One region of the Neobacillus sp. SM06 genome, then DNA from elsewhere that is predicted to be linked to it. Evidence: riboswitches for the same ligand, from Rfam matches in the RefSeq annotation. Region 1 holds a riboswitch; each other region holds the start of a gene.
What was found. A riboswitch is a leader RNA that binds a small molecule or an ion and turns the genes downstream of it on or off. The one in region 1 is predicted to bind S-adenosylmethionine.
Positions count from the first base shown of each region.

Region 2: another riboswitch for S-adenosylmethionine. It lies ahead of ACQYAD_RS00925 (methionine ABC transporter ATP-binding protein); the one in region 1 lies ahead of mtnW (2,3-diketo-5-methylthiopentyl-1-phosphate enolase).
Region 3: another riboswitch for S-adenosylmethionine. It lies ahead of metK (methionine adenosyltransferase); the one in region 1 lies ahead of mtnW (2,3-diketo-5-methylthiopentyl-1-phosphate enolase).
Region 4: another riboswitch for S-adenosylmethionine. It lies ahead of ACQYAD_RS01365 (homoserine dehydrogenase); the one in region 1 lies ahead of mtnW (2,3-diketo-5-methylthiopentyl-1-phosphate enolase).

Region 1 covers NZ_JBNWEO010000014.1:41,341-49,309, forward strand. The annotation lists gene ACQYAD_RS08800 (transporter substrate-binding domain-containing protein) at 1-1,960, opposite strand, end outside; gene ACQYAD_RS08805 (1,2-dihydroxy-3-keto-5-methylthiopentene dioxygenase) at 2,139-2,672, opposite strand; gene ACQYAD_RS08810 (methylthioribulose 1-phosphate dehydratase) at 3,010-3,639, opposite strand; gene mtnX (2-hydroxy-3-keto-5-methylthiopentenyl-1-phosphate phosphatase) at 3,636-4,298, opposite strand; gene mtnW (2,3-diketo-5-methylthiopentyl-1-phosphate enolase) at 4,295-5,539, opposite strand; SAM riboswitch class I at 5,629-5,739, opposite strand; gene ACQYAD_RS08825 (pyridoxal phosphate-dependent aminotransferase) at 5,829-7,001, opposite strand; gene ACQYAD_RS08830 (carbon-nitrogen family hydrolase) at 7,100-7,885, shown strand.
Region 2 covers NZ_JBNWEO010000005.1:149,318-157,286, forward strand. The annotation lists gene gcvH (glycine cleavage system protein GcvH) at 1-226, shown strand, start outside; gene ACQYAD_RS00905 (DUF2231 domain-containing protein) at 363-845, shown strand; gene ACQYAD_RS00910 (toprim domain-containing protein) at 974-1,330, shown strand; gene ACQYAD_RS00915 (thioredoxin family protein) at 1,333-1,644, shown strand; gene ACQYAD_RS00920 (hypothetical protein) at 1,801-2,151, shown strand; SAM riboswitch class I at 2,280-2,386, shown strand; gene ACQYAD_RS00925 (methionine ABC transporter ATP-binding protein) at 2,546-3,571, shown strand; gene ACQYAD_RS00930 (methionine ABC transporter permease) at 3,564-4,232, shown strand; gene ACQYAD_RS00935 (MetQ/NlpA family ABC transporter substrate-binding protein) at 4,248-5,084, shown strand; gene sufC (Fe-S cluster assembly ATPase SufC) at 5,564-6,349, shown strand; gene sufD (Fe-S cluster assembly protein SufD) at 6,367-7,680, shown strand; gene ACQYAD_RS00950 (cysteine desulfurase) at 7,680-7,969, shown strand, end outside.
Region 3 covers NZ_JBNWEO010000011.1:93,700-101,668, reverse strand. The annotation lists gene ACQYAD_RS03740 (alpha/beta hydrolase family protein) at 1-719, shown strand, start outside; gene ACQYAD_RS03735 (DUF2584 domain-containing protein) at 759-1,001, shown strand; gene pckA (phosphoenolpyruvate carboxykinase (ATP)) at 1,119-2,705, opposite strand; SAM riboswitch class I at 2,961-3,095, shown strand; gene metK (methionine adenosyltransferase) at 3,292-4,491, shown strand; gene asnB (asparagine synthase (glutamine-hydrolyzing)) at 4,730-6,613, shown strand; gene ACQYAD_RS03715 (C39 family peptidase) at 6,711-7,556, opposite strand; gene ACQYAD_RS03710 (gamma carbonic anhydrase) at 7,601-7,969, opposite strand, start outside.
Region 4 covers NZ_JBNWEO010000007.1:40,875-48,843, reverse strand. The annotation lists gene argF (ornithine carbamoyltransferase) at 1-649, shown strand, start outside; gene ACQYAD_RS01375 (argininosuccinate synthase) at 726-1,937, shown strand; gene argH (argininosuccinate lyase) at 2,057-3,433, shown strand; SAM riboswitch class I at 3,531-3,643, shown strand; gene ACQYAD_RS01365 (homoserine dehydrogenase) at 3,710-4,945, shown strand; gene ACQYAD_RS01360 (YfhD family protein) at 5,124-5,309, opposite strand; gene ACQYAD_RS01355 (YfhE family protein) at 5,394-5,522, opposite strand; gene ACQYAD_RS01350 (TIGR01777 family oxidoreductase) at 5,591-6,493, opposite strand; gene recX (recombination regulator RecX) at 6,564-7,361, shown strand; gene ACQYAD_RS01340 (SDR family NAD(P)-dependent oxidoreductase) at 7,482-7,969, opposite strand, start outside.

The DNA.
Region 1 (7,969 bases):
GTAAGAGAACCGTAAACGTGGTTCCAATCCCCGCTTCACTTTGAACCACTATTTCGCCGTTATTTTCCTTCACCAATTTATAAGATAAAGTAAGTCCCAATCCGACACCTCTTTCCTTGTTTGTGTAAAATGGTTCGAAGATTTTTTGCAGATGATCCTGGCTAATCCCTTTTCCAGAATCGCTTACAACCACTTTGCCTTCAAAATCGGTTTCTTTTTCTATCTTGACAAGTATTTTCTTGATCGGTTTCGTTTCCACCGCATCCATCGCATTGAGCAAAATATTCAACAGGACTTGACGAATTTGTTGTGGATCAAGAAAGAAGACGATGTTGTCATCTTTTTGTTCTTCAAACACGATTTCTTTCTTTTGCATCGTTATTTTGAGAAAATTGAAAAAAGAAGTCAGTTCTGCAACAGAACATTTCTGTTTAATCGGCTGGCGCGGCCGGGCAAAATCAACGAGATCCGTTACGATCGTATTTAAGCGATTGACTTCTGCCGGCAAATGCTCAAGCAGCATCTCACGAAATTGCGGCCGATCATACTTGGCAGGCAGTAAATCAATGAATGTTTTAATGGAAGTCAATGGATTGCGGATCTCATGAGCGACACCGGCAACAAGCTGTCCAAGGGCATGCAGTTTTTCTTGAGTTATCAACTTTTGTTCCAATTTCATTTTTTGCGTCACATCATTGGCCGAAAGGAGGTACCCTGTTTTTATTTCTTGAGAATCATAGAGTTCCAAAAACCGATAGTGAATGACTTTTTTGGTACCGTTTTCATTTGTTTCATAAATGTGTGGAACAAGGAGAGGTTCCTGTTCCGCCGGCTGCTTAAAATAATCCTCTAGTAATTGGTTTAAAAGCTGCGATGGATCACAGTCTCCATTCTCTTTGGGGTGTAAATTCAGAATTTCAATCGCACTTACATTACAGCTTGTCAGTCTATAATTTAAGTCAAAGGTAACAATTCCTGTATCGACATTGTTTAAAATTGATTCTTTAAAAGCGTTGCTATCAGCAATTTTCTGCTGTTGCCAAATCAGGCTTTTATTTAAATGCCAAAGCTGGTTTGTTTGATGATAAACTGCCTTCTTTAGCCGCTGATTCCATATGTAAATAAATAATAGTATGGCCGCAACAGCAATCAGAATACCGGAAAGTATGCGGATAAATTGTTCAAGGCGGATGACTTCGGCATTCTGTTCTGGCATAATCCAGCGGTCAACCAACGAGTTAAGTTCTCCTTTTGCCTTTAAATTGGTCAGCGTTTTATTGATGACGTTGAGAAACGTTCCATCACCTTCACGGACAGCAATTGCATAGTCGGCTGGTTCAATCACTTCTTCTAAAATAGTAAATTCTTTTTCCTTGTCTAGCCGTTTTAAAAAATAAGAAGACGTCCATTTGTTGCCGATAAAGGCATCTGCCCGTCCCTCGATTAACGTGAGCAAGCCTGAATATTGATTAGTAGCAAATGTTAAATTGGTGTTACGCATATTGAGCAAGTCTGCCACAATCGTTGTGCGATTTTCAAGGACAACATGTTTGTTGCGAAGGTCGGTTATTTTTTGAATCGAATTTTTGGATTGACTTGGTATGATGATGGAGTAGGACATTGTAAAATAAGGTACCGAAAAATCAAATTGCCTGTCTCTCTCTGTACTGTAGGTGATACCGCCAATGGCATCAACCGTTCCATTATGTAAAGCTTTTTCTGCCTCCCTTTCTGTCATCGGTAAAAACGTGAAATGCAAGGCATTTTCCCGAGCAATTTTACGCATCAGTTCCACACTGAACCCGGATAATTTTCCTTTTTCGTCGATAAAAGAAAAAGGAGGAAGTGACCTATTAATCGCAATCTTGTACATCTTTTTTTCGGCCATTGCCCTCGGGACAAAAAGGCTGAATCCTATACTAGCGATGAGAGCGAAAACAAACATTATTTTTATCGGCATTTTTTTGATCCATAGTCCTCCCCTCTGCTTCCATGCATTTTATTTTATTATAACCCATAGATTGAATAATTTGAATTTTCATTAACTAAAAGACAATTCTGACAATATAATAAATGCAGCTGATCATTCAGCTGCATGGGCAAGTATTTAAGTATGAGCATCAACTATAAATGTACGTTTATGCTTGAAATTGCTCTTTTTCATAGATTGGTACCCATCCGGCAGTAGTAACAAAGATTCGGATGGCAACCACTTGACGGTCTTCTTGAAGGGTGAAATAGTGACGGACATTTTCCGGAACAGAAATGAGATCACCAGGATTTAATTCGACATCAAACCATGTTCCATTCTCCCCTTCAATCGCAAAAATACCGTGCCCGCTGACAATAAAGCGAACTTCATCATCGGAATGATGGTGCTCACGCTTAAAATTGACAAGAAGTTCATCCAGATTCGGGGTTGCTTCCGTTAAAGAAATGACATCTTGTGCTTTGTAGCCGCGGCGGGCAGAAATATCGGAAATTTCTGATCCGAAAGTTTCTAAAATTTGTTCCTTTTCTTCATCAGATAACAAATATTTCTCTTTTAGTTCTTCTGGCAGTTTGGTGATGTCCCATTTTTCAAAAATAACCCCTTGCGAATTTAAAAATGCTTCAACTTCAGTTTCTTTTTCAATTCTCTCATTTGTTGCGTGAAAACGAATTTGTGCCATTTTGCTAGCCTCCTATAATTTATTAGCGGTTAATGATCGCTGTACGAATAACGAATAAGTTTTTTGCCTTGCATATGTCAAAATGATTATTCTTTTAAATGCACTTTTGCTTCTTTTAAATATTGATAACCTTTCTCAGTGACCCATTACGGCTTTTTTTCGCTCTGACGGGTCTTGACAGCCTCTCTCGGTGACGTGCTCCCTCGCTTTTTGACCACCATACGTCATGACCTCTCTTCTCATGACACGTCAACTGTATTTTTGACCCACCAAGCGTCATGGAGGCTCTTTTAAAAAACGATTTTCCAAATTAAGCTTAACATAGTCGGTTTCCAGCCTATTTGGCTAGAACGACACTTCGCAATGACAATAGTTTCAAATGGTATTGAAACAAAAATTCACATGCTTCCAAATATTTTTTCGCGCTGAACGCATCTTCACCCCAGACCGTGATGCCATGGTTTCGGATCAAGACAGCGCCCTTATCAGCTTTGACATGCTCCCTAAACGCCAAAGCCAATCGCGGGATATCAGCATGATTTGGAATTATCGGAATCGTTAACGAAGCGTCGTCCTCCCAGTAGCCAAACGCTTTAATCAGCTCCTGGCCGGTAAAAACGATTTCGCCGCTATCCCCGTAGAGCTCGGAGACAACATTGTTGTCCACTGTATGAACATGCAAGCTGCAGCCAGCATTCGACCGATTGTACACTTCTACATGTAGCAGCGTTTCGGCTGAGGGTTTTAACGAAGTCGGTTCCGCAGGTGTACCGCTCGCATCGACTAATAAAAAATCTTCCGGAGTGTGTTTTCGCTTATCCTTTCCGCTTGCAGTAACAAGAAACGTGATTGGATCCTCCTCTACTTTGATCGAAAGATTTCCACTTGTCCCGGGAAACCAATCCCGCTCGGCCAGCTCCCGCTTAACATCTGCAAGCTCATCCCAGCGCGACTGCAAAAGGCTCATATACCCACCTCCGCTTTCTTTTCCAGAAACTCCATTACATCATGAAAAGTCACAAATTCTTTATGCGGAAAACCCAGTTCACGGCATTTTTCCAAAAGAAAATCTCGTGCGATGACTTGATCGGCCAATTGACTAATCGCTAAATCCGTAACAGAATCGCCTATGACGAGCTTGTAATCTTCCTTGGACGTCAATTTCCGTAACAATGAAGGCTTGCAGCATCCACAGCCATTATCACACTGTTCATCACATTCATGCGGCCAAAGAATTTTAATTGTCTCCCCGCTAAAATCAGCACCATTGCAATAAATTCGCTCAGGCGGAACCAAACCTTCCAATAATGGATAGACAAAAAAATCAATTCCGCCGCTCACGATGAATAGTTCATAGCCATTTCCTTCTGCATACCGGACAAATTCCTGGAAGCCAGATCGAATGCTGGCAGTTTCTTTCAGAAATCGGATGATCTCTTCTTTCAGCGAAGAAGGCAGCAGGGCAAACATCTTGCCCACCCCTTCTTGAACAGAAATTTGCTGGCTTAAAACACCGTCTTTCAACGCAAGCCACTCAGGTGGAGCGAATTTTTTCATAATTGCAATAATGTTGTCATTGTTGGTGATCGTCCCATCAAAATCGCAAAAAATCACGTTCTTTGTCATACCTTCACCTCTTGTACGCCCCAAAGATCAAGGGCCTGTTTTAATTCGGAACAGTTTTCAGCGGCCTCTTGCAAATTTTTCCCTTCAAGGCTTGCGGAAATTGCTGCACGGAAAGCCTTCCCGCCGCCCACTGCACCGCCAGGATGTCCATGGACACCGCCGCCAGCATTGACGATATGGTCAATGCCAAAATCCTGAACTAGCAATGGGACTAAACCGGGATGAATTCCGGCGGAAGGTACCGGAAAGGCCCGATTCAAGCCGTGTTCTCCCTTCGTTGCCACATCCGCAATCCTGATTGTCTTTTTCCTTGGAATCGCTACACTGCCATAAGGAGAAGGGAATAAAATCAGATCCGCCCCAGCATAGCGTAGCAGTTTTCCCAACAACAGGTGATGACTGAAGCCATAAAACGCCGATGAAGTCAACGCCCCGCTTACAGCCGGGTGAGCCATAATTGGCAAGCCTATTTCATCCGCTTCCCGTAATGACTGCAAAACATCCAATCCATAGGCAAATCCATTCAATAGCAGCATGTCTGCGCCAAGTTCTCCTGCCCGCTTCGCTTTTTCCTTTAACTCAAACGTTCTGCCTGTTAGATTCACTGCATAAAGCGTGCGGTGACCGGTTTCAGCAAATACCTCATCAAGAATCTTCCTGCCTGCTCGGATCCTCTCTTCAAACGGTGTCAACGGATTGTCAAACAAGATTTCATCGTCTTTCACAATATCAATACCGCCTAATGCCTGTGCCCGCAATTGATTTTCCAAAAAGGCAAGATCCCGGCCGATCACTCCTTTAAAAATACTCATCAAGAGTGGACGATCGTGCACCCCTAGTTTTGCGCGAATGCCCTCAATCCCAAAGCGGGGACCTGGAAACGCCGCTGCAAGTTCGGCTGAAAATTTCAAATCAAGCAACTTAATTTCTCCATCCAATGAAAGTTTACCAAAGACCGTTGTTAAAATCGCCGGCAAGTCCGAAGAAAAATTAGCAGCTGGATAAGCGATCCGGATCAATCCTTTTGTCAGTTTCTTACCAAAATAAGCGTTTGCCGATTCATCGTCCGCCAGCCGATCGATACGGACGACCGTTCCTTTATGCTTTTTCAACTGTTCTTGTTCAAGATGCGGCAAATCGGTCCAGGAACCAACCGTTAACCCAAGTGCGATTCCCTCTGCTTTCTTTTCCAACTGCCCGTTTGCATCGTGCACCAAATAGGTAGCTGTGATTTGTGACATTTATACTTCCCCCTGCCTTACATAAAACCAAATTTTTCCCAAAAATAAAACCCCTTCAACAAGAAGAGGTTAGACGAAACGCTAGCATCTTCTTATCTCTCAGCGAATGCTGCAAGAATTAGCACCGTGCTTTTAACGAAAAGTCAAAGTCGGTTGCCGGGCTTCATCGGGCTCGTCCCTCCACCTGCTCTTAATAAGAAAAATCTTTTAAGAATCTATTAAATTGTCATAGTTTTTCAGTAAATTCATTTGGATTATGACAGGTTTTTACCATAATGTCAATGAAAAACTAGAAAATATTTAATCCTTTGATTCTTTCAGCTGCTTCGAGTAACCGGCATTCATCTGTTAACAGTCCTACCCGAACATAGCCCTCGCCATATGAACCAAAACCAATTCCCGGCGCCACAGCAACTCCGGATTTTTCAAGCAACAAATCGGCAAATTGCTCAGAAGTATAGCCATCCGGAATTTTTAGCCAGGCAAAAAATGATCCTGCCGGCGCATTCACTTTCCAGCCAATTTCTCTCAATGCGTGGATAAACGCATTTCGGCGCGATTCATAAAGAGCCGTTACTTCATGAACACATTCCTGCGATGATAATAGCGCGGTTACGGCCGCTTCCTGTACCGCACCAAACAGGCTGACATACAAATGATCCTGAAGCAGATTAATCGCTGCAATTACACTTGGATTTCCAACTGCAAAGCCAACGCGCCATCCGGCCATATTATACGTTTTCGATAATGTATAAATTTCAATGCCAATATCCTTTGCCCCATCTGCCTGCAAAAAACTGATCGGTTTTTTTCCATCAAAACCAATCGCACCGTAAGCAAAATCGTGGACAACACAAAGATCATGCCGCTTGGCAAGGGCAACGGTTTCTGCAAAAAATTCCTCCGTCGCAATTGCACCTGTCGGATTATTCGGATAATTCAAGAACATCAGCTTTGCTTTCTCAAGCGCCAGATCCGAAAGTTCACGGTAATCGGGAAGAAAGCCGTTTTCTTCCTTTAGAGCCATCCATTCCATTTTCGCCCCGGCAAGCTCAATCCCCGACCAATAATCCGGATACCCCGGATCGGGAACCAATACCAAATCCCCAGGATTCAGTAAACATTGCGGAATTTCAACCAACCCTGCCTTACCGCCAAAAAGAATCGCAACTTCTGTTTCTGGGTTAATCGTCACGCCATACTCCCGATTATAAAATTCAGCGGTAGCCTGTTTAAAATAAGCAAACCCTTGAAATGGAGAATAGCGATGGTTCACCGGGTTGAGTGCTGCCTGTTGCAATGATTCCACAATATGTGGCGGGGTAGGCTGATCAGGATTTCCCTGACCAAGATTAATAACATCTGTTCCGGAGGCAATGACCTCTTGCACTTTTGCAACAAGTGAGGCAAAAAACTGCTTCGGCAGCCGTTTTAACAGTTCCGATTGCTCAAATTGTTTCATTTTCTCCACCTACTTAAAAAATTCTTGAAATTCTAGTCATCAATCATATATCGTTAAAAGCAAGATGTAAAGATAATTTTTAAAGGGAGGGTTTAGGCATGCCCTTACGTGTTGCCTGTTTGCAAATCGACATTGCTTTTGGCGATCCAAAAGCAAATTTTAAAAATGTGGAAAAACAATTTCAAGCGCTTGAAGCTCATAATCTCGATGTGGTAGTGCTGCCGGAATTATGGACAACGGGTTACGATTTAACCCGGCTTGAGGAAATTGCCGACCGGAACGGAAGCGAATCAATCCATTTTCTTAGCCGACTCGCGAAAACGCATCAGGTGAATATCGTGGGAGGTTCCATTGCAAAGCAAACCGATCAAGGAGTGACCAACACGATGTTTTTCTTTGATCGGACTGGTACCGTTGTCGGCGAATACAGCAAACTTCATCTATTTCAACTGATGGATGAACACTTGTATTTGCAGCATGGCGAAAAAACCGGCCTTTTTCATCTTGAGGGCACGGCAGCAGCCGGTGTGATTTGCTATGACATCCGCTTCCCGGAGTGGATCCGTACCCATACAACCAAGGGTGCAGAAATTTTGTTTGTCGTCGCCGAATGGCCTCTGCCGCGTTTGGCGCACTGGCGCTCGTTGCTGATAGCAAGAGCAATTGAAAACCAATGTTATGTGGTTGCCGCAAACCGCGCAGGCTCTGATCCAAACAATGTCTTTGCCGGCCACTCGCTTGTGATTGATCCATGGGGGGAAATCGTTGCCGAAACAGGTGAAGATCCCGCAGTGCTTAGAGCCGTTATCGATTTGGAATTGGTGCAAAAAGTCAGAAAGCAAATCCCGATTTTCACCGACCGCAAACCGGAGTATTATTCATAGTAACGACCGAAACATGCAGTAAAGTTGAATTCACCACATTGACACTATGAAAATTTTTAAAAAAGCTATTGACAGATTACCAGA
Region 2 (7,969 bases), on a different contig from region 1:
CGAGCCATTTGGCAGTGTTGAATCGGTTAAAACTGTTTCCGAGCTTTATGCACCAGTCAGTGGCAAAGTTGTTGAAGTGAATGAAGAGTTGAGCGACAGTCCCGAGTTTGTTAATGAGTCTCCATATGAAAAAGCATGGATGATCGTGATCGAGCCATCCGACAAGAGTGAACTTGATAAGCTGATGACAGCCGACCAATACGATAAAATGACACAAGAAAGCTAATTTTTTGATTTACATGAAAAGTGCGGTTTGATGACCGTACTTTTCTTTTTTTAAGAAATTTTTAAAAATCGTATGGTAATGTCTCCTAGTGAGTGAAAAACTGCTGTCAACCTGCAGTTTAAAGAGGAGGAAAAAAATGTTTCAAGAAGTGTTTTCGCATATTCACCCAATAATGGTTCATTTTCCAATTGTCCTAATCCTTTTTGCAACCATTTATGATGTTTTTTCGCTTATCACCAAGCGGAAAATTTCTCCGCGCAAAGGGTTTTGGCTTTGGCTCATCGCCTTTCTCAGCGCATGGATTGCCGTCGGGACAGGCCCTGAGCACGATGCGAGGGGAAATACAAACGTATTCGAATACCATCAGGATCTTGCGGATCTAACAACCTTGATTGCCTTTTTGGTTGTGGCGTTCCGCGCATTCTTCGTTTTGAAAAAGAAAGAGTTGATCCGTGTATCATTGGCGGCTTACCTTGTTTTATCCCTTTTAAGTACAGTAGGAATTTTGTCGACAGGTTATTTTGGCGGAAAGATGGTCTACAGCCAAGGAGTAGGCGTCAAAATGAACGGAACCTATGTGAATCCGCCAAAGTCTGGCAAATGGAATCAGGGGAACTAATTTCTAAGCAAACCTCTACTCGATCACATGGGGATCATGCTATAGTTGTACCATATATGGGTGCACGTGAAGAAAGTATGCGAATATGTTAACATTAACGAACAACTTAACTTTATGGGTGATCTCGGATGGATAGCATGATGATGGAAAAAGTGATTATTGTCGAAGGAAAATCTGATAAAAACAAAGTAAAGAAGATTATTAATGAGCCAGTTGAAATTATTTGCACAAACGGTACAATCAGCATGAATAAAATGGATGAGCTGGTCGAATCGCTTGTAGATAAAGACATTTATATATTGGTTGATGCAGATGAAGCAGGGGAGAAGCTCCGAAAGCAGTTAAAGCGCGAGTTTCCTGAAGCCAAGCATTTGCATATTGATCGAATGTACCGTGAAGTCGCGACAGCCTCTGTAAAGCATTTGGCAACCATTCTTTTAGGCGCGAATATTGATGTACATGCTGAATTTTTGGAAATGGGTTGACGATGATGAATGAATGGAGCCAGCAAGAGCTAAATACTTTCTTTGAGGATCATTCTACCGGGCTTGTTTATTTTTATACACCGCTGTGCGGCACGTGCCAAATGGCTTCCCGAATGCTAACAGTAATCACCGAAATGATCGATTTGAAAATCGGGAAAATGAACTTGAATTATTATCCTGAAACAGCAAAAGCATTTTTAATCGAAAGTGTGCCCTGTCTTTTGTTTGTCAAAGATGGCCAAGTTGTTGAAACGATTTATGCTTTTCATTCTGTGCCGTATCTATTGGAAAAAGTCCATCAGCATATCCTGTAGAAAGCAGGTGCCAAAGCAGCTGCTTTCTACATATTTCTCAGGAAATATTCGACAGTAGGGATGAAATTAAAAAGAAATTGTCGAACTATTTTGAAAGGAATATTGGAACCACTACGGAATATATACGTATAGAGCGATTAATTCGGAGTGGTCAAAATGAAGGATAATGTTCAACTTTTTATCAATGGTATCAAGAATAAAGCGCACGTACAACCACTAATTACGAAAGCCAATCTGTCAATCGAGCTGATAACAGAGGCAGAACGGGTTTCGATGGTTTTTTTCGACGGCGATGTGTGTATGAATCCTAATGATAGTGGTGAGTATGAAAATTGGCAGATGACGGGCAGAGAAGAGGGAATGATTGCCTTATTGAAGGGACAGGAAAAATTGCGTTCCTTGGCGGAAAAAAAAGTTTTGTCTATCAAAGCGCCTTTTCGCACGATCTTGCTGCTGGAGTCCATCTTTTATTTAGCAAAAAGCGAACCGGAACAGTTCTTGGTTTAAAACGAATGGGTAGTTGAGAATTTCGAGAATTTTGTCGAAATTTTTATTGACACCTTTTTTTATCCGTGATACGATAGTTTCCGTAATTATTTTAGGAATAGCCGATAACGTTAATTGAATAGAGGATTCTCTTATCAAGAGAGGTGGAGGGATGTGCCCAATGAAGCCCGGCAACCGTCAATACGAATTGAAATGGTGCCAATTCACACAAAGCGTTTGCTTTGGGAGATGGGAGAAAGGTTTGTTTTCTAATGCCTTTCTGCCAGTATGCAGGAAGGCATTTTCTTTTTGCTAGAATGGTTTAAGCTCAACGATCAAACGCTATCTGTTGTACAGGAATCGCTTGAAATAAATGCGGGTTGGTTATAAATTTGAAAAAAAGTAGGTGATTGAAGTGATATCTGTTAAAAATGTCCGTAAAATTTTCCCGTCCAAACAGGGTGAATTAACCGCCGTTGACAAGGTGAATTTAGAAATCGACGAGGGAGAAATTTTCGGAGTTATTGGCTACAGCGGCGCCGGAAAAAGTACGTTAATCCGCATGCTGAATGGATTGGAAATTCCTACAGAAGGTACAATAAAAGTAGCCGGCCAGGAAGTATCGAAAATTAAAGGCAAGGAACTTCGAAAAGCACGTCAGGAAATCAGTATGATCTTTCAGCATTTTAATTTGTTATGGTCAAGAACCGTTGCCGAAAACATTGCGTTTCCGCTGGAGATTGCCGGCATTAAAGGCCCTGATAGGCTGAAGCGGGTTCAAGAATTAATCAAGCTTGTCGGCCTCGAAGGCAGGGAGAATGCATACCCCTCACAATTAAGCGGCGGGCAAAAGCAAAGGGTCGGAATCGCAAGGGCACTTGCCAATAATCCGAAAGTCCTGCTCTGTGATGAAGCAACATCTGCTTTGGATCCGCAAACGACGGATTCAATCCTGGATTTATTGGTTGATATCAACAAAAGACTGGGTCTAACAATTGTGCTCATTACCCATGAAATGCATGTCATTCGTAAAATCTGTCATCGGGTGGCAGTAATGGAGAGCGGTAAGGTAGTTGAAACGGGATTAGTCCTGGAAGTATTTAAAAATCCACAGCAGCCGATTACAAAACGGTTTGTTCAGCAGGTAACCGAACCTGAGGCGACAAAAGATACAGTTGATCACCTGCTTGAAAAATATCATTCTGGAAGAATTGTCCAATTAACCTTTATTGGCGAGGCAGCCGAGCAGCCGGTGATTACCAATTTGATTCGGAATGCAAAAGCGAATGTGAATATCCTTCAAGGAAAAATATCACAAACGCAAAATGGCTCATATGGCACCCTCTTTATTCACCTTGATGGCGACCAGCAGGAAATTGAGCAAGCCCTTGATTTTCTCCGTTCGCAGCAAGTAGGAGTGGAGGTGGTTTCAAATGGATAAGCAATATTTTAAGGATATTGATTGGCAGGCAATGTGGGATGCAACGGTTCAAACCCTATACATGACAGGTTATTCCGTTCTGGCTACCTTTATTTTAGGAATTTTGCTTGGGCTTTTGTTGTTCCTTACTTCACCGGGAAATATGTGGGAAAACCGGCCTGTTAATCTTGTCATTAGTGCCGTTGTCAACGTTTTTCGTTCGATCCCATTTATTATTTTAATTGTTCTCTTAATCCCGTTCACAACCCTCCTTTTCGGGACAATGATTGGCGAAAACGCCGCATTGCCAGCTTTGATCGTAGGAGCAGCTCCATTTTACGCCAGAATGGTTGAAATTGGATTGCGGGAAATTGATAAAGGGGTGATTGAGGCAGCCAAATCGATGGGTGCATCAATGGGAACGATTATTTGGAAAGTGCTGCTTCCTGAATCGATGCCTGCACTTGTGTCCGGAATTACGGTTACAGCCATCGCGCTTGTCAGCTATACCGCGATGGCAGGTGTCATTGGCGCCGGCGGCCTTGGAAATCTTGCTTATCTTGAGGGATTCCAGCGCAACCGCAACGATGTGACGTTAGTTGCTACGATTATCATTTTGGTTATTGTCTTTATCATTCAGTTTATTGGTGATACCATCACGAAAAAAATAGATAAACGATAAAAGGAGATGTTTAGAATGAAAAAATGGTTAGGAGCGCTTTTGGCGCTAACGCTGGTACTGGCTTTAGCTGCATGCGGAACTTCGACTTCGAAGGATAATGCACAAGGCGGTAAAAAGCTGACAAAATTGGTTATCGGTGCTTCCAATGTACCGCATGCTGAAATTTTAAAAGAAGCACAGCCAATTTTAAAGGAAAAAGGAATTGATCTGCAAATTAAGACGTTCCAGGATTACATTATGCCAAATAAGGCATTGGCTTCAAAAGAATTGGATGCAAACTACTTTCAGACCATTCCTTATATGGAAGTACAAATGAAGGAAAACGGCTATAAATTTGCCAATGCCGGTGGAATTCACATTGAGCCGATTGCTGTTTATTCGAAAAAATACAAAAAACTTGAGGATCTTCCAAATGGTGCAACTCTAATTATGAGTAATTCTGTTTCCGATCACCCTCGTCTTCTGCGGATGCTTGAGAAGCTAGGTCTTATTAAATTAAAACAAGGTGTGAATCCTCAAGAGTACGATATTAAAGACATTGTGGAAAATCCAAAGAACTTGAAATTTGATACGAATTACGAAGCGTCTTTATTGCCGAAAATCTTTAAAAACGGTGAAGGAGATGCAGTTCTGATTAACTCCAACTATGCAATTGACAATGGTTTAAATCCGAAAAAAGATGGAATCGCACAAGAGCCGATTGATCCGAATTACGTGAACATTATTGCGGTGCGCCAAGGCGATGAAAATAAACCAGCAATCAAAACACTTGTTGATGTACTGCACTCAAAAAAAATTCAAGACTTTATCCTTGAAAAATACAAAGGTGCCGTTGTACCGGTTTCGAAATAACAAAAAGCAGGCAATAAGCCTGCTTTTTGTTATTACAAGGATAGTTCCATTTCCGTTTTTGCATACTAAAGAGGGTCAGGATCTTCGAAAACTTATTTGAAAAAAAATTAAAAATGCGGATAAAACAAAAAAATCCATGGATAAAAAGAGAAACTTCGCGGATAAATGGAAAAGTTCCGCGGATAAACGAACAAATTTCACGGATAAAACGAGCTTGAAGATATGCACCTATATAAATAGGAAGAATGAGAAAAAGCCGGCAACGAATCATGCTGGCTTTTTCCTAAGAAAAGAGCAAACCTCTTATTTAGACCAATAACCAATTGAAAAAGAAAATCATTTTTAATTTGTGACCTTTATCACTGCTTAGGAGTTGCTAACACATTTCATTTGTTATAAGATTGTAATGAGAATAGAATGAGAATAGAAAGAATGCTTTCAATTAATACCATTTTTTTATAAAAGCGAGGTAAATATATATGGCTGGATCAACGTTAACGATCAAAGATCTTCATGTAGCAATTGATGGGAAAGAGATTTTAAAAGGTGTCAACCTTGAAATAAAAGGCGGCGAAATCCATGCGATCATGGGCCCGAACGGGACAGGGAAATCAACGCTTTCATCGGCAATCATGGGTCATCCAAAATATGAGGTAACAAGCGGGAGCATTACATTGGACGGACAAAATGTTCTGGAAATGGAAGTCGATGAACGTGCCCGTGCAGGTCTGTTTTTGGCCATGCAATATCCAAGCGAAATCACTGGGGTAACAAACGCTGACTTCTTGCGTTCGGCACTTAATAGCCGCCTTGGAGAAGGAAACGAAATCTCTTTGATGAAATTTATCCGTAAAATGGATAAACAAATGGAGTTTCTAGAGATGGATCTCGATATGGCGCAGCGTTATGTCAATGAAGGTTTCTCCGGCGGAGAGAAAAAACGCAATGAGATTTTACAATTAATGATGCTTGAGCCAAAAATTGCAATCCTTGATGAAATTGATTCAGGCCTTGATATTGACGCCTTGAAAGTAGTCTCAAAGGGAATCAATGAAATGCGCGGTGAAGATTTTGGCTGTATGGTGATTACTCACTACCAGCGTTTATTAAACTATATCACTCCTGACTATGTGCATGTTATGATGCAGGGACGCGTCGTGAAATCCGGCGGACCAGAACTTGCACAACGCTTAGAAGCAGAAGGATATGACTGGATCAAGAAAGAACTTGGCATTGAAGATGAAACAGTTGGGCAAGAAGCGTAAGCGTTAGGAGGATTAACATGACAATCGAAACAAATCAATCGTTCGGTACGGATTTTGTCAGCTCCTTTTCAAAAGAAATGGGTGAACCGGCATGGCTTGAAGCAATTAGAGTGAAAGCGATCAATATTGCTGGCGATCTACCGCTACCAAGACCAGACAAAACGAAAATTGAAAAATGGAATTTTAGCCAGTTTAATCAGCATACAGTCAAAAGTAAATCATATGGATCATTAACAGAGCTTCCAGTGGAAGTAAAAGCGTTAATTGGCGATTTGGAAGCAACGAACAAAAATTTGTATATTCAGCGCAACCAAACACCGGCATATTTAACACTGTCGGATGATCTTCGCAACAAGGGAGTTATTTTTACAGATATTTTTACAGCTGCCCGTGAGCATGGGGATTTGCTTGAAAAATATTTTATGACAAAAGCAATCAAAGTAGATGAACATCGGTTAACGGCTCTTCATGCAGCTCTTTTCAATGGCGGTTCCTTCCTCTACGTTCCAAAAAACGTGGAAATCGAAGAGCCAATCCAAGCTGTTTACGTGCATGACGATCCGGAAGCTAATCTTTTTAACCATGTTATCGTTGTGGCTGAAGATAATAGCTCGGTCGTCTATGTGGAAAACTACATTTCGACACTTGATTCTTCCAGCAATGTGGTAAATATCGCAACAGAAGTGATTGCCAATACCAATGCGAAAATTAATTACGGTGCCGTTGACTATTTGGCGAAGGGGATCACAACCTATGTAAACCGCCGTGGTATTGCGGAAAGAGATGCCCGAATTGAATGGGCGTTAGGCTTAATGAATGAAGGCAATACGGTTTCTGAAAATACAACCAATCTTATTGGCGACGGCTCAAGTGGTGATACGAAAACCGTGGTGGTCGGCAGCGGTGAACAAACTCAGAACTTTACGACAAAGGTTGTTCACTTTGGCAAGCATACCGATGGAAATATTTTAAACCATGGTGTGATGAAAGACAGCGCCTCTACGGTCTTTAACGGAATTGGTAAAATCGAGCACGGTGCATCGAAATCGAATGCTGAACAAGAGTCACGCGTGCTAATGCTTAGCGAAAAAGCACGCGGTGATGCCAATCCCATCCTGTTAATCGACGAAGACGATGTCATGGCAGGACACGCGGCATCAGTTGGCCGTGTTGATCCAGTACAACTGTATTATTTAATGAGCCGCGGGATTCAAAAAGCTGAAGCAGAGCGCTTGATTATTCATGGTTTCCTTGCTCCAGTTGTAAACCAGCTTCCGATTGAAGGCGTGAAAAAGCAATTAACGGAAGTCATTGAAAGGAAAGTCCGATAATGGATATCAAAACGATTCGTCAATATTTTCCGATTTTAAACCAGGAAGTCAATGGCAATCCATTAGTTTATCTTGATAGTTCAGCAACATCGCAAAAACCGGTTCAAGTAATTGAGACGTTGGAGAAATATTATAAACAAGATAATTCGAACGTTCACCGCGGGGTGCACACATTAGGCACAAGAGCAACCGATGCCTATGAAGGCGCCCGGGAAAAGGTTCGTAAGTTTATCAACGCAAAATCGATGCAGGAAGTTATTTTTACAAGAGGAACAACGACTTCTCTTAA
Region 3 (7,969 bases), on a different contig from region 1:
TGATTACTTATTTTTCGGAGGGTCTGAGGGTGAAGGGGATGCTGGCTATTCCAAAAAATATCCAAACGGATGAGGGGTTTTTGTATTTGCGGGGCGGAATTAAAGGGGTTGGCAAGGTTCGTCCGGCAAGGATTGCTCAATTTGCGGCCGAAGGTTTTACCGTGTTTGCGCCATTTTATCGCGGCAACGAGGGGGGCGAGGGATATGAAGATTTCGCTGGCGATGATAGAGAGGATGCATTTTCCGGTTTTTTATTACTAAAATCATTGCCGGGAATCAAGCGAGTGCATGTGTTTGGATTTTCAAGAGGCGGCGTGATGGCATTGATGACTGGAATCCACTTTCCCGAATGTGCTTCAGTGGTTACTTGGGGTGGCGTAAGCGATATGGAGTTGACTTATTTGGAGCGGCAAGATTTGCGGCGGATGATGAAACGGGTAATTGGCGGTACGCCCGGAAAATATCCTGAACGTTACAAAAAACGTACGCCGTTATACGAAATAGAAAGAATTCAATCGCCTGTTCTCATTATCCATGGTGTTCTTGATCAGAATGTCTCCGTTGAGCATGCTTATCGGCTGGAACGGCGCCTACAGGCACTGGACAAGCCAGTTGAAGCCTGGTACTTTTCCGAATTTACGCATTATTTTCCGCCAAAGGTGAATCGCAAAGTTGTTGAAGATTTAACAATGTGGATGAAAACTATTCCAAAATGGTGATACAATAAAAGAAAATGACGAAATAAAGGAGCGGACGCCATGGGTATGCCCCTTGAATTGAATACGATGATCGTGACAAAAGGAAGGGAACAGCGGATTGAGGAAAATCTTTTTTTGGTGGAGAAGGCTGGTTACCGGCTGTATCCGATTGATATTCCGATCGATGTGCGAAAAACAATTGAGAGCGACTCAAGTGGAACAGGGCTGATTAAAAAAGTTACCTGGCAGGAAGGAAAAACCTTTGTAACCTATGAACTGGTTTCGCTTAATACAACCAACTGAAAAAAACCCCTTAAAAGGGGTTTTTGGTTGTGAACATTTTTACTGAAATGGGCCTTCCTTTTCCGAAATTCCGACCGCTCTACTGAGGTGTCTGTTTTTTCCGAAATTCCCACCGTTTTACTGAAGTGGGCCACCTTTTCTGGAAATTTCCATTGCGACATCTGTGAATTTTTTGAAATTCTCACGGAATTTTGCGGCCAGCTCTTTAGATTTTTGCTCATACCTTTGCGGATCCGCCCATGTTTTTTGCGGTTGCAGTACTTCATCGGGAACGCCGGCGACATGAACAGGAATATTTAAGCCGAAAACGGCATCCTGCACGGTTTCAACGCTATTGAGTTCACCCTCAAGTGCTGCTTGAACCATAGCGCGAGTATACGACAGTTTCATGCGGCTGCCGCTGCCATATTCACCGCCGGTCCAGCCCGTATTCACTATAAAGACATTGGCATTGTGCTCCAGTATTTTTTCCCCTAGCATTTCCGCATAGCGCGTTGCCGGAAGAGGCAGGAATGGCGCGCCAAAGCAAGTCGAGAATGTTGCTTCAGGAGAAGTCACCCCGCGCTCGGTGCCCGCAAGCTTGGATGTATAGCCGCTTAGGAAATGGTACATCGCTTGCTCTTTTGTCAGTTTGGCAATTGGCGGCAATACGCCGAAGGCATCCGCCGTCAAAAAGACAATCGTGTGAGGATGGCCGGCAACGCTAGGCTTCACAATATTGTCAAGAGCTTCAAGCGGATAAGCAGCACGAGTATTTTCCGTTAATGTGCTGTCATCATAGTCGGCAATTCGGGAATTAGGGTTAATCATGACATTTTCCAAAACTGCGCCAAATTGGATTGCGTCAAAAATTTGCGGTTCTTTTTCCCGTGATAGGCTGATCGTTTTAGCGTAGCAGCCTCCTTCAATATTAAACACCCCATTTGATGACCAGCCGTGTTCATCATCACCGATTAAGCGCCGATTCGGATCGGCTGACAGTGTTGTTTTTCCCGTGCCGGATAAACCGAAGAATAGAGCAACATCGCCTTCTAGACCGACATTCGCTGAGCAGTGCATCGACAATACATTGGCTTCAGGCAGCAAGTAGTTCATTACCGAGAAAATCGATTTTTTCATTTCTCCGGCATATTCCGTTCCGCCGATTAAAATGACTCTGCGCTCAAAAGAAATAATAATGAATGTTTCGGAATTCGTCTCATCAAGAGTGGGATCTGCTTTAAAATTTGGTGCCGAAAGAATCGTGAATTCTGATTCATGGGTATGCATCTCTTCCACTGTTGGACGGATAAAAAGCTGTTGGGCAAACAAATTATGCCAGGCGAATTCATTGATGACTTGAATGGGAAGCTGATGTTTTTTGTCCGCGCCAGCGAAACCGTTAAACACAAAAAGTTCCTCTTGCTGATCCAGGTAGTTGATCATTTTATCATAAAGTCTGGAGAAGGCTTCTTCCGATATTGGCTGGTTTGTCGGTCCCCAAGCTATTTTTTCTTTTACCGAGCGTTCTTGGACAATAAATTTATCTTTAGGGGATCGCCCTGTATATTTACCGGTCGACACACTCACAGCTCCAGTTGAAGTCAGCAATCCTTCTCCACGGCTTAACACTTTTTCCACTAATTGCGGAATAGATAGCTGGACATGAACATTGTCCTTCTTTACCAATTTAACGTGCCCATTTGGAATGTGAACAGAATTCATCGACGAAAAACCTTCCTTTACAATAGTTTTGATGTAGTTTGTTAAAATTAGTATAACACTTTCACTGGAATAGTCTATACTAATTAAAGGATTTATAAAATTATTGTTTGTATGATTCGTGATTCTCCTTGAAGATTCCTGCATGATAATAGGAGAAACCTGATTTTGATGGATTGATTTTTTCGTGAAAAATTGTTTGAAAATCATTGACACTGTTCGACATCGTACGTTATGATGTTACCTTGAACGGATACTCTCTTATCCCGAGCTGGTGGAGGGACAGGCCCAATGAAACCCAGCAACCTGCTAACGCGGAATGCAGCTGAAAAAAGCAATTTTCCGAGCAAAGGTGCTTAACCTGATGCAAGGCTTGACCTTGAACGATAAGAGTGAAAGGCGTGGAAACAGCAAGCTTTCAACCTTTCCTCACATTGGAAAGGTTTTTTGTTTATCTCAAAACACGTCATCGAGAGATTTCATAAAAAACCTATGTTTATTTCATACTAGTAGGGATGAGTTCCGTATCAAATAGAGGTGAAACGGTATGTAGAGCCTCGCCTTATTTTGAAATAGAGGAGGAATTCAGATGTCAACAAAACGTCGTTTGTTTACTTCTGAATCAGTAACTGAAGGTCATCCGGATAAAATCTGCGACCAAATTTCTGATTCCATTTTAGATGCCATTTTAGCAAAAGATCCGAATGCACGGGTTGCAGCCGAAACTTCAGTGACAACTGGTTTAGTTTTAGTCGCAGGAGAAATTACAACCTCTACTTACGTCGATATTCCAAAAATTGTTCGGGAAACGATTAAGGGCATTGGCTACAATCGCGCAAAGTATGGTTTTGATTCTGAGACATGTGCCGTGTTAACTTCAATCGACGAACAGTCCCCAGATATTGCTATGGGTGTGGACAAGGCGCTTGAGGCCCGTGAAGGCCAAATGACGGACGAAGAAATTGAGGCAATCGGTGCCGGAGACCAAGGGTTAATGTTTGGTTTTGCCTGCAATGAAACAAAAGAGCTTATGCCGCTTCCAATTTCGTTAGCCCATAAGCTGTCCCGCCGGTTAACAGAAGTGCGCAAGGAAGAAATCCTTCCCTATTTACGCCCAGACGGAAAAACGCAAGTAACGGTTGAGTATGATGAAAATGATAAGCCGGTTCGGATTGATACAATCGTAATTTCAACGCAGCATCATCCTGAAATTGAACTGGAGCAGATTCAGCGCAATATCAAGGAATATGTCATCAATCCGGTTGTTCCCGAAGAATTGATTGACGAAAATACAAAGTATTTTATCAATCCGACTGGCCGTTTCGTGATCGGCGGGCCACAAGGAGATGCAGGTCTGACTGGTCGGAAAATCATCGTTGATACGTATGGCGGTTATGCTCGTCATGGCGGCGGTGCATTCTCTGGTAAGGATCCGACAAAAGTCGACCGTTCTGCGGCATATGCGGCTCGCTATGTTGCCAAAAATATTGTTGCAGCTGGCCTTGCTGATAAAGTGGAAGTGCAGCTTGCCTATGCGATTGGTGTTGCCAAGCCGGTTTCCATCTCGATTGATACATTCGGAACGGGAAAAGTTAGCGAAGATCTTTTAGTTGACCTTGTCGGCAAAAACTTTGATCTTCGTCCTGCAGGCATTATTAAGATGCTGGATCTTCGTCGCCCGATTTACAAACAAACAGCAGCATATGGCCATTTCGGACGCAACGATCTGGATTTGCCATGGGAGCGCACAGATAAAGCTGCTGCACTAAAAGAACAAGCAAATAGGTAAGATTTTTAGAGAGCTGTCACAGTGATGACAGTTCTCTTTTTTAGTGGAGCTTTATACGAATTTTTCTTCTCTATTTCATTTTCATGTTTGTTCGGTTACAATCGTGTAAATTGTGCATGTCTACGGCAAATTTCCTTTCTTTGCAGGTGCAATTTGATCGTGTTTAGTGGTAGTATTAGAGAGATGTATTCAAAAACATTAATGATGAAGTTTTAGAAACGGAGTAGGTGAGTACATAATGTGCGGTTTTATTGGTTGTGTACACGACAAAACCCAAATTTATACAGATGAGCAAAAACAGCTTTTTAAAAATATGAATGACTTGATTACCCATCGCGGCCCGGATGATGAGGGATTCTATTATGATGACCATATCCAATTTGGTTTTCGCCGCTTGAGCATTATCGACATCGAAGCCGGCCACCAGCCACTGACGTATGAAAATGAACGCTATTGGATTATCTTCAACGGCGAAGTTTATAACTATGTTGAATTGCGTGAAGAGCTTCTCAATGAAGGATTGACTTTTGCAACGAACTCCGACACAGAAGTCATTATTGCACTGTTCAGCCATTTGAAAGAAAAAGCGGTTGAAAAGCTGCGCGGGATGTTCTCATTTGTCATCTGGGATAAGCAGGAGCAACTGGTGTATGGAGCCCGCGACCCGTTTGGGATCAAACCGTTTTTCTATATGGAAGACGGGGAGCGCACGTTTTTTGCATCGGAAAAAAAGAGCATTTTGCTTGCACTTGAAAACGATGTGCTAAACTATGACGCCCTTCAGCACTATTTAACCTATCAATTCGTTCCCGAACCGGATACCCTGTCCACCGGCATTAAAAAACTTGAGCCCGGCCATTATTTTACGAAAAAAATGGGCGGGCTGCTGGAAATCAAACGCTACTGGAAAGCGCAGTTTAAACCCGTTCATCAATCGGAGGACGATTTTATCAAAGAAATCAGGGATGTTCTGTTTGATTCGGTGAAAATGCATATGCGCAGCGATGTTCCGGTCGGCTCATTCCTTTCCGGCGGGATTGATTCATCCATTATCGCGTCAATTGCCAAAGAGTTTCATCCGGCGATCAAGACATTCTCTGTCGGTTTTGAACGCAATGGTTTCAGCGAAATTGACGTTGCGAAAGAAACAGCTGAGAAACTGGGGGTGGAAAACATCAGCTATGTGATCACTCCTGAAGAGTATATGGAAGAAGTGCCAAAAATTATGTGGCATATGGATGATCCACTTGCTGACCCAGCCTGTGTACCATTGTATTTTGTTGCTCGCGAAGCGCGGAAGCATGTCACAGTCGTGCTTTCAGGCGAAGGAGCAGATGAACTGTTCGGCGGCTATAATATTTACCGTGAACCGCAATCGTTGGAGGTTTTTAACAAAATTCCACGGGTTGGTAAAGTGTTGTTGAAAGGAATTGCCAACATTATGCCCGAGGGAATGAGAGGCAAAAGCTTTATCGAGCGTGGAGTAACGCCAATGGAGGAACGTTACATCGGCAATGCGAAAATGTTCACGGAAGAAGAGAAACGCGATCTCTTAAACGTTTATCGGACCGGTCTGGAATACACAGATATCACAAAGCCGCTTTATGAGGAAAGCAGGGGCTATGATCCGGTTGACCGGATGCAATATATTGACATTCATACATGGATGCGCGGCGATATCCTTTTAAAAGCGGATAAAATGACGATGGCGCACTCGCTTGAGCTGCGGGTTCCGTTCTTGGATAAAGCGGTTTTTGAAGTGGCATCAAAAATTCCAACGAGCCTGAAAACGGCGAATGGGACAACAAAGTATGTGTTGCGCAAAGCTGCCGAAGGCGTCGTTCCGGACCATGTGCTGAACCGGAAAAAGTTAGGTTTCCCTGTGCCAATCCGCCACTGGCTTAAGAATGAAATGAACGATTGGGCAAAGACGATCATCCGTGAAAGCAATACGGAGCATTTGATCAATAAATCGTATGTGTTGAAATTGCTTGACGATCATTGCCAAGACAGGGCGGATAACAGCCGGAAGATTTGGACGGTACTGATGTTTATGGTATGGCATCAAGTGTATGTCGAAGAAAAGTATTCCTTTGCAAAAGAAAAAGCATTCCAAGCGTAAAAAGGAAGCGGACCGATGCAATTATTGCATCGGTCCGCTTTTGCTGAATGATCCAAGGGATTCCCTTCTGATATGATCGGACAGGTGCCCATTCCTTTTAACGAAAATAGGTAATTGCCTGACTGCCCATTTGCACCCACGCATCTGCGAACTCCTTTAAGGGAGCTTTTTTATTTTTTTCGCCTGACAATGGATCATTGAAGTAGACAAACTGTTTGTCATATCCAGTTAACAGGACAGAGTGTTCTTTGTAGGTGATTTTTACTTTCCCTGTTGGGGTATCCCACGTTTGAAACTGATTGTCATCCAGTTTTTTAAAGCTTGTATTGATGATCACCCATACAGATCGACCGTCGGATAAATGGGTTGTTAGTTCTTCAAAACTGGCTCCGGTTAAGTCCTTTATTTTTCCAGGCAGAAACGAATTGGCAAGTTCAGCAATGGGCTTATGGTACACGCCGAACCCTGCCTGATTCAAATCATACATATTACCGACAAAACCATCATTCGGGTTTCCGTAAAAAATTTGCCCATTGTCAATTTTCAATGGGGTCGGATCTTTTTTTATTTTTTCAGCCAGTTCCATTTTGTTTGTTTGAATCCCGGCTTGATTGAGCATCATCGCAAGGCTGGTCACTTCGCAGCCGCGCGGCAGTTCGGGAAACTGTGAAACAGCTGGGGCATTCAGCAATACCCGATCTTTAATTTTGACAATCGGAAATGGATCCTGCGCTTCCGAAAGGTCGCCTTCTTTTAGGTTAGTCGCCTGAATCCAGTTTTTTAACGAGGAAAATGCCATGGCGACATGTCCATTTTTTACATTCACAAATAAGAAAGCAGCCACAAGTAGTGAAAACATGAAAAATTTTAAAAAATAGCTGCTTTTTCGGATTAAAAGCAATAGAAGAATAGCTGACAGAATAAATAGTGCAATTGAAATCAAAATAATGAGACCACCTAATCATTTTAATCGTCTATTGGAGAATACTATTTAGATGTATGGCTGCTCGCTTGAATGCTTTTATAGTAAGCGGCTTTCTCGGCGTACTCTCTTGTAATCCGTTCCATATCGGCAATGTCCTCGGCAGTCAGTTCACGAATGACTTTCGCAGGGCGGCCAAAGGCCAACGTGTTCGGAGGAATGACTTTGCCTTGAGGGACGAGGCTTCCTGCTCCAATAAATGCGCCTTCGCCGATTACAGCCTGATCCAGCACAATGGAACCCATGCCGACAAGCGCTTTTTTCTTGATTATACAGCTGTGCAGGAGCACTTGATGGCCGATCGTAACCTCATCTTCTAAAATAAGCGGGTTGTTTGGGCTTTGATGCAAAACGGAATTGTCCTGGACATTCAC
Region 4 (7,969 bases), on a different contig from region 1:
TTATGTGGATGGCATCATGATCCGCACATTTTCCCATGAATCTGTTGAAGAACTTGCAGCACACGCAACTGTTCCAGTTATCAACGGACTGACCGATTTGCAGCATCCAACACAGGTGATGGCAGATCTGTTAACAATTTTAGAACAGAAAGGAAAGCTTTCAGGACTTAAGCTTTGCTATCTGGGAGATGGAAACAACAATATGGCTCACTCGTTAATTGAGGGAGCGGCGAAAACGGGGATGCATATTGCGATCGCAAGTCCTGCAGGATATTTGCCGAACGAGGAAATTGTGGCAAAAGCAGAGATAGATGCGGAAATAACGTGCGGCTCCATCACGATTTGCCATGATCCGAAAGAAGCGGTCAGCGGCGCGGATGTGGTGGTGACTGACGTATGGGCGAGCATGGGTCAGGAACGAGAGCAGCAAAAAAGAATGGAAGACTTAAAAGCCTATCAAGTGAACGAAGCATTATGTGAAAATGCGAAAGATGATTTTATCTTCCTGCATTGCCTGCCAGCACACCGCGGCGAAGAAGTGACAGCAGAGATTATCGATGGCCCACATTCCGTCGTCTTTGATGAAGCAGAAAACCGGCTCCATGCCCAGAAAGCAATTTTGAAAATTTTACTTGAAAAAAAATACTAGCAATTTCTATGCGATTGGATGTATAATAATTCTATCAAATGAATTTTAATACAACATATTGCGAGGGGACAGTAAGATGTCAAAAGAGAAAATTGTTCTAGCCTATTCAGGCGGTTTAGATACATCCGTTTCAGTGAAATGGATTCAAGAAAAATATGGATACGATGTGATTGCGCTCGGTCTTGATGTGGGAGAAGGCAAGGATCTTGAAGCGATTAAAAATAAAGCATTGAATGTCGGTGCCATTAAAGCCTATATGATTGATGCAAAAGAAATGCTGGCAAAGGATTACTTGCTTCCGGCCTTGAAAGCAAACTGTTTGTACGAAGGGAAATATCCGCTATCTTCCGCATTATCCCGTCCGCTCATTTCTAAGCTATTGGTCGAAGTAGCCGAGAAAGAAGGCGCGGTTGCCGTTGCACACGGCTGCACTGGAAAAGGAAACGACCAAGTTCGTTTTGAGGTATCGATTCAAGCTCTGAATCCAAACTTGAAAATCGTTGCTCCAGTACGTGAATGGGGAATGACCCGTGATGAAGAAATCGCGTATGCCGAAAAAAATGGTATTCCGATTCCAATTAATTTGGAAAATCCTTTCTCGATCGATGCCAATATTTGGGGACGTGCTTGCGAAGCCGGCGTACTTGAAAATCCGTGGGCTGAAGCGCCGGAAGCTGCATTTGACTGGACAAATCCGATTGAGCAGACGCCGGATGAGGCAGAATACATTGAGATTGAATTCGAGCAGGGCGTTCCGGTTGCATTGAACGGTGAAAAACTTCCGCTTGTGCAATTAATCGAAACATTAAATATGCTTGGCGGCAAACATGGCGTCGGCCGCATTGACCATATTGAAAACCGCCTTGTTGGCATTAAATCGCGTGAAGTGTATGAAAATCCAGCAGCATTAATTTTAATTAATGCCCATAAAGAATTGGAATTCCTTACACTGCCGCGAGAAGTAACGCAATTTAAAACGCAGATTGACCAGCAAATGGCTAAAATTATTTACGAAGGTCTGTGGTACTCTCCGCTAAAAGCAGCACTGGATGCCTTTATTGAAGAAACGCAAAAAGTCGTTTCGGGAACCATTCGTGTGAAGCTTTTCAAAGGAAACCATACCGTTGTCGGCAGAAAATCCGTCCACAGCTTATACAATGAAGAGCTGGCTACGTATACGAAAGGCGATGCCTTTGATCACAATGCCGCAGTGGGCTTTATTAAGCTCTGGGGGCTGCCAACCAAAGTTTATTCCGAAGTCAACCAAAAAGAAACGGTTTTAAAATAACCGGTTCGCCAGCGATCTCAATTTTGCATATCAAAAAAAACATCGTTTAAAATAAAAGAAGGCATGCCCTCGAAATTTTTTCGAGGGCAAACTTCATATCGGTTCAGGAGGAACAGAGAATGTCAAAGTTATGGGGCGGGCGCTTTACAAAGGAAACGAACAAGCTCGTAGAAGAATTTACTGCATCGATTTCTTTTGATCAAAAATTGGCAAAAGAAGATATTGCCGGCAGCTTGGCACATGTACAAATGTTGGGGGAATGTGGCATTATCCCGTCAGAGGATGCTGGAAAAATAAAGCTTGGCCTGCTTGAGATCAAAAAAATGATTGAGAACAATGAAGTGGAATTTTTAGTTGAAGATGAAGATATCCACATGAATATAGAAAAACTGCTGATCGAAAAAGTCGGTTCGGTCGGCGGCAAGCTGCATACCGGCAGAAGCAGAAATGACCAGGTTGCAACCGATATGCATCTCTATTTGCGCACGAAAACAACTGAACTTATCACGCTGGTTGAGAGCGTGCAGCAAGCCTTGCTGGCACAAGCAAAAGTGAATGTTGAGACATTGATACCCGGGTATACTCATCTTCAGCGCGCCCAGCCTGTTTCATTCGCCCATCATCTTATGGCATACTTTTGGATGTTTGAGCGCGATAAGGAGCGACTGATTGATAGCTTAAAACGGATCAATTGGCTGCCGCTTGGCTCCGGCGCATTAGCTGGGACAACTTTTCCGATTAATCGAGAACGTGTCGCGGATATTCTCGGTTTTGAAACGATTTATCCAAACAGCATGGACGCTGTGAGCGACCGCGATTTTATTTTGGAATTTTTATCGATCGGCTCAATTATTATGACCCATATCTCCCGCCTTTCTGAAGAGTTTGTTCTGTGGTCAAGCCAGGAATTTCAATTTATTGAACTGGACGATTCTTTTTGCACCGGTTCGAGCATCATGCCGCAAAAGAAAAACCCTGACGTACCTGAACTTTTGAGGGGAAAAACCGGCAGAACGTACGGAAACTTAATGGGTCTGTTGACCGTTTTAAAAGGATTGCCGCTTGCTTATAATAAAGATTTGCAAGAAGACAAAGAAGGCATGTTTGATACAGTCGAAACGCTTGAAGGCTCATTAAAGCTTTTGGCACCGATGATCGAAACAATGAAAGTGAATACAAATGTTATGCGTAAAGCGATTAACCATGATTTTTCAAATGCAACGGATATTGCTGACTACTTGGTCCGCAAAGGCCTGCCATTTCGTGAGGCGCATGAAGTCATCGGGAAAATCGTCCTTTATGCGATCCAGCAGGAGAAATTTTTGTTGGATTTGAGCTTTGAAGAGTACCAGCAATTCAGTTCATTATTTGAGGAAGATATTTATGAGGTGCTGGCGCCGGAACATGTCGTTGCGGTCCGCAACAGCTTTGGCGGCACGGCACCTGAGCAAGTAAAAGCCCAAATCGAACTGGCTGAAGCCAAGCTCGGCAAATAAATGACGAAAATTTTTAAAAATATTGACATACCAGTCTGGTTGCGCTAATATGATTTTTATAAATTGACGATGGAAAATGAAAACAATTCTATAAATACTCTTATCCAGAGCGGCGGAGGGACTAGGCCCGATGAAGCCCGGCAACCTTCAAGGTATTCCTTGAAAAGGTGCTAATTCCTGCAGGTTTTTTCGAAACCTGAAAGATAAGAGGAGGAAAAAGCCCTCTTCTTATGAAGAGGGCTTTTTTTAGTCAAAAACAAGAAAGGGTGCGGGATGATGTCAGTTATTCGGGTTGCGATTTTAGGTTTCGGAACAGTTGGTGAGGGTGTATATAAAACAATTCAGTCACACGAGCAAGAGCTCACGGCGATTTTAGGGAAAAAAGTTGAAGTGGCAGCCGTTTTGATTCGCAATCAAAACAAGGTTCGCACTATCGGAGAAAAGGTTTTGGTTACAACCGATTTTGAAGAAATTTTGCGCTTGCCCCAGCTTGATGTTGTGATGGAAGCAATTGTAGAACAGGAGCCAAGCTTTACGTATTTAAAAAAAGCAATCGCCAGAGGCTGCCATATAATCACGGCCAATAAAGAAATGTTTGCCCACCATGGAAGAGAATTGCTTGAAATTGCCGCTCAACACAATGTATCGGTTGGGTTCGAAGCGACAGTGGCAGGCGGTATTCCCATTATTCAAACGCTTCGGCAATTGTTTCATGTCAATCAAGTTCAAAAGATTCAAGGAATTTTAAATGGTACCTCCAATTTTATTCTCACGGAAATGCGCGAGAAGAAGCAATCTTTTGCGTCGGCGTTAAAACAGGCTCAGGAAAACGGTTTTGCAGAAGCCGACCCAACAAATGATATTGAAGGAATCGATGCATTTTACAAACTGATGATTTTAAGCAAAATGGCTTTTGGCCAAGAGCCGAAATGGAATGAAGTCGAACTTCAAGGGATTGCCAAAATCACAAGCGAGTGGATTGCTTTTGCAGAGAAGCTTGGACTAAGATTTAAACATATTGCGACCGTCAGCAAGAATGGCAACCAAGTAACAGGGTCTGTAAAACCCGTTCTTGTAGCAAAAGATCATCCATTTTATTCGATCGAAGGAGTGCAAAATGCGGTCAATATTGTTTCTGATATTGTTGGAAGCATTACATTGCAAGGCCCGGGCGCCGGTATGTTTCCAACGGCAAGCGCCATGCTGGAAGACCTTATTTTTGTTTTGAAAAATAAAGCAGAAACGGTTCTTATGTCAAAGAGGGTAGAAGATGCGGCAAACAGCATCCAGCAGTCAAAAGGTGTCTGGATTGTCGATGGCGTATACAAAAAAAGAACAATCCATTCCATTCACTGGATAAGTGAACTGAAGAATGGCTGTTATTTGCTAAAAGCGGCAGCAGAAGAAATCGCTGAATTGGCAGAACAAAATAAAGGACTCATTTCCTTCCCGATTTATGGGGATGTGGAAAGGTTGAATCAGAAAGAAAGCAAATTGGCTATAACTTTATAACCGAAGTTTTCCACAGACTTATACACAGAATCCCCATACTTATCAACAATGTAATCATCAGTTTGGCAAAGGTTTAATCGAATTATCCACATTATCCAGAGGGAAAGAAGCGGAACCGGAAATTATCCACAATTTAAAAAAGAAGCAGGCTTGATCCTGCTTCTTTCTGAAAGGGTGGTTATTTCTTCTTTGCTCTAGCGCGCTGTGCAGCCGCATTTGACCGTGCTTGTGCCTCTAAATCCTCCTGATCAGCAAGTTCCCGGGAATATTCGACATCGAGTCCGTCTGATTTCAGATTCTTCGGCACTTGTGGAAGTGATGCTTTGTTTTTATCACGAGTTTTATGTTTGTTCGCACGACCCATTGCAAAAAACCCCTTTCGTTTTTTGATGGGGAATGGGATCCCCATTTATATCATCCGCAAAATGAAAAGAGTTATAAATGGTAATTAATGCTTGGATCTCCGTTCGTCAAAACCACCGGCGCGATCGGCCATTTTGAACTCTCTTTGATAGTTAACTTCCTGCATACTCGTTAACGTAAATTTCGGCTTTTCCTTCTTCTTTTTTTCCACCATCGAAAATCATTCCTTTCATCTGTACTTATCCCCATTTTTGCCTTTTTTAAAAGGAATGATACAAACGTTTATGAAAAAATGTCTCTTACTGCATCTGCGAGGTTGGGAAATTGGAATGAATAGCCGTGTTCCATCAATTGGTTTGGCAGAACTTTTTGTCCCTCCAAAACGAGCATACTCATTTCGCCAAGTAAAAGCTGGAGCGCAATGTTTGGAACAGGAAGCCAATGTGGCCGATGGAGAATTTTTGCAAGCTGCCGTGCAAATTCCTTCATTTGCACGGCATGTGGTGCTGTAAAATTAACCGGACCTGCGATTTTCCTGTTTTCAATCACAAATAAAAGAGCATTTACTACATCCTTGATATGGATCCACGACATCCATTGCCTTCCGCTTCCGATTGGACCGCCAACAAAAGCCTGATACGGAAAGACGATTTTCGGCAAAGCGCCTTCCTGCCGATCAAGGATAATACCAAACCGGCACAGTACTGTTCGTACACCGAGCTGTTCAGCTTCTATCGCTTTTTGTTCCCATTTCGTAACCGTTTTGGCAAGAAAGTCATGTCCCGGTTGCGAGGTTTCGGTGAAAATTTCCGTTTCAGAAGTACCATAATACCCGATGGCACTTGCGTTAATGAGCGCGCCCGGTTTTTTGTTCATTTTTTTAAAAACAGCAAGAAGCTCGTCAACCGCATTCAAGCGGCTATCCAGAATTTGCTTTTTTCTTTGTTCTGTCCAACGCCCTTTGCTCAATGATTCGCCGGCAAGATTGATAAAAATCTCTGTGTTCTCGAGATCCTTGAGTGGGTCGCTGGCAGGTGAAAGCCACTGAACAAATCGAACACCACTGTCCGGATTCTTTTTGCTTGAACCTCTTGTTAAAATAATGACTTCATGGTTATTTTTTACTAACGCTCCCGTTAGCGCTTTTCCAACAAATCCGCTGCCGCCCGCAATTGCGATTTTCATATCGACGCCTCCCTTTCGTTTATTTTACGATGATTTTTGAATATGTTAAAGTAATGCTGAGGTGAGAGGAATGGCGGTAATCACAAAAATCACCACCCAGCAAAAAAACAGCGATCGCTACAATGTGTTTTTAGATGAAAAGTTTGCTTTTAGTGTGGATGCGGATATTCTAATCAAATTTCAGCTTAAAAAAGGAATGGAATTGGACGCGTTTTCGCTGACGGAAATTCAATACAGTGACGATATCCGAAAAGCATACAATGCTGGGATCGCTTACTTGGCGCGAAGAATTCGGTCGGAAAAAGAAATCCGGGACTATTTGGCGAAAAAAGATGTGGAAGCCCCGATTGCGAATGAAGTTATCCATCGGCTAACATCACAGAATTATCTAAATGACGGGGAATATGCAGCTGCATATGTTCGGACTCAAATGAACACAACGGACAAAGGACCAGATGTGATCCGGATGGAATTGGCTGAAAAAGGGATTCAAAAAGAGATCATTCAAGATTGCTTGCGGGAGTTTACGGAAGAGCTACAGGTTGAAAAAGCCAAAGGACTGGCTGATAAATTTTTCAAAAAAAATGCAAAAGATTCTTTTCGGATCCTTAAGCAAAAATTGGAGGGTTTGTTGTTACGAAAAGGTTATTCTTTTGATGTGATTCAAAGGGTGAGAGCAGAATCTGCTCAAAAAGGAGTCGGTGGGGATGAACTTGAAGCAATTCGCTATCAGGGTGAGAAACTATGTCGGAAATATTCCCATTATACCGGCTATGAATATGAGCAAAAAATGAAACAGGCCCTATATCGGAAAGGATTTACAATGGACTTAATTGAAAAATTTTTGGACGAGCAGAAACAATCATAGATTATGGTTGTTTCTTTTTTTAGGACGAACCGGTCACTAGTGGCGTTAGTAATGCCCAATTCTCAGGTTAAAAGGGTCAACCGGTCGCTAGGGGCCTTCCTAATGCTTGCCCATCCCCATCTACTTCTTGCTCTCGATCATAATTGAATCTTGATCCATATGGTCGACGATGATTTGCGCAACTTCTTCTGCTGTCCGGAAGCGTGAGGGATCTTTCACATGATCCGAATAATCCCAAAACAGCGTATTCATGCCGCCCATATATGCAGCCGTAAACTTGATACTCGTGCCCTCAAATTCTTTTTGCAGACTCTCTGTAAAACCTCTAACCGCAAATTTGCTTGCCACATAGACCGATTCGTTTACTTTTGGCCGAAGCCCCGCAGTCGAGACAATATTGACAACACGGCCTTCACCCTGATGGAGCAGCAATGGTAAAACTGCTTTGGTCATCAGAATCGTGCCAAGGATATTTGTATCAAGCATTTCTTGAATTTGCTGGTCGGTCAACTGGTCGAACGGTCCAAAATGGCCGACCCCCGCATTGTTGACAAGCCCATATACTTCATAACGCTCATTCAAACCGCTGAGCTCCTCGCCAATCTCTA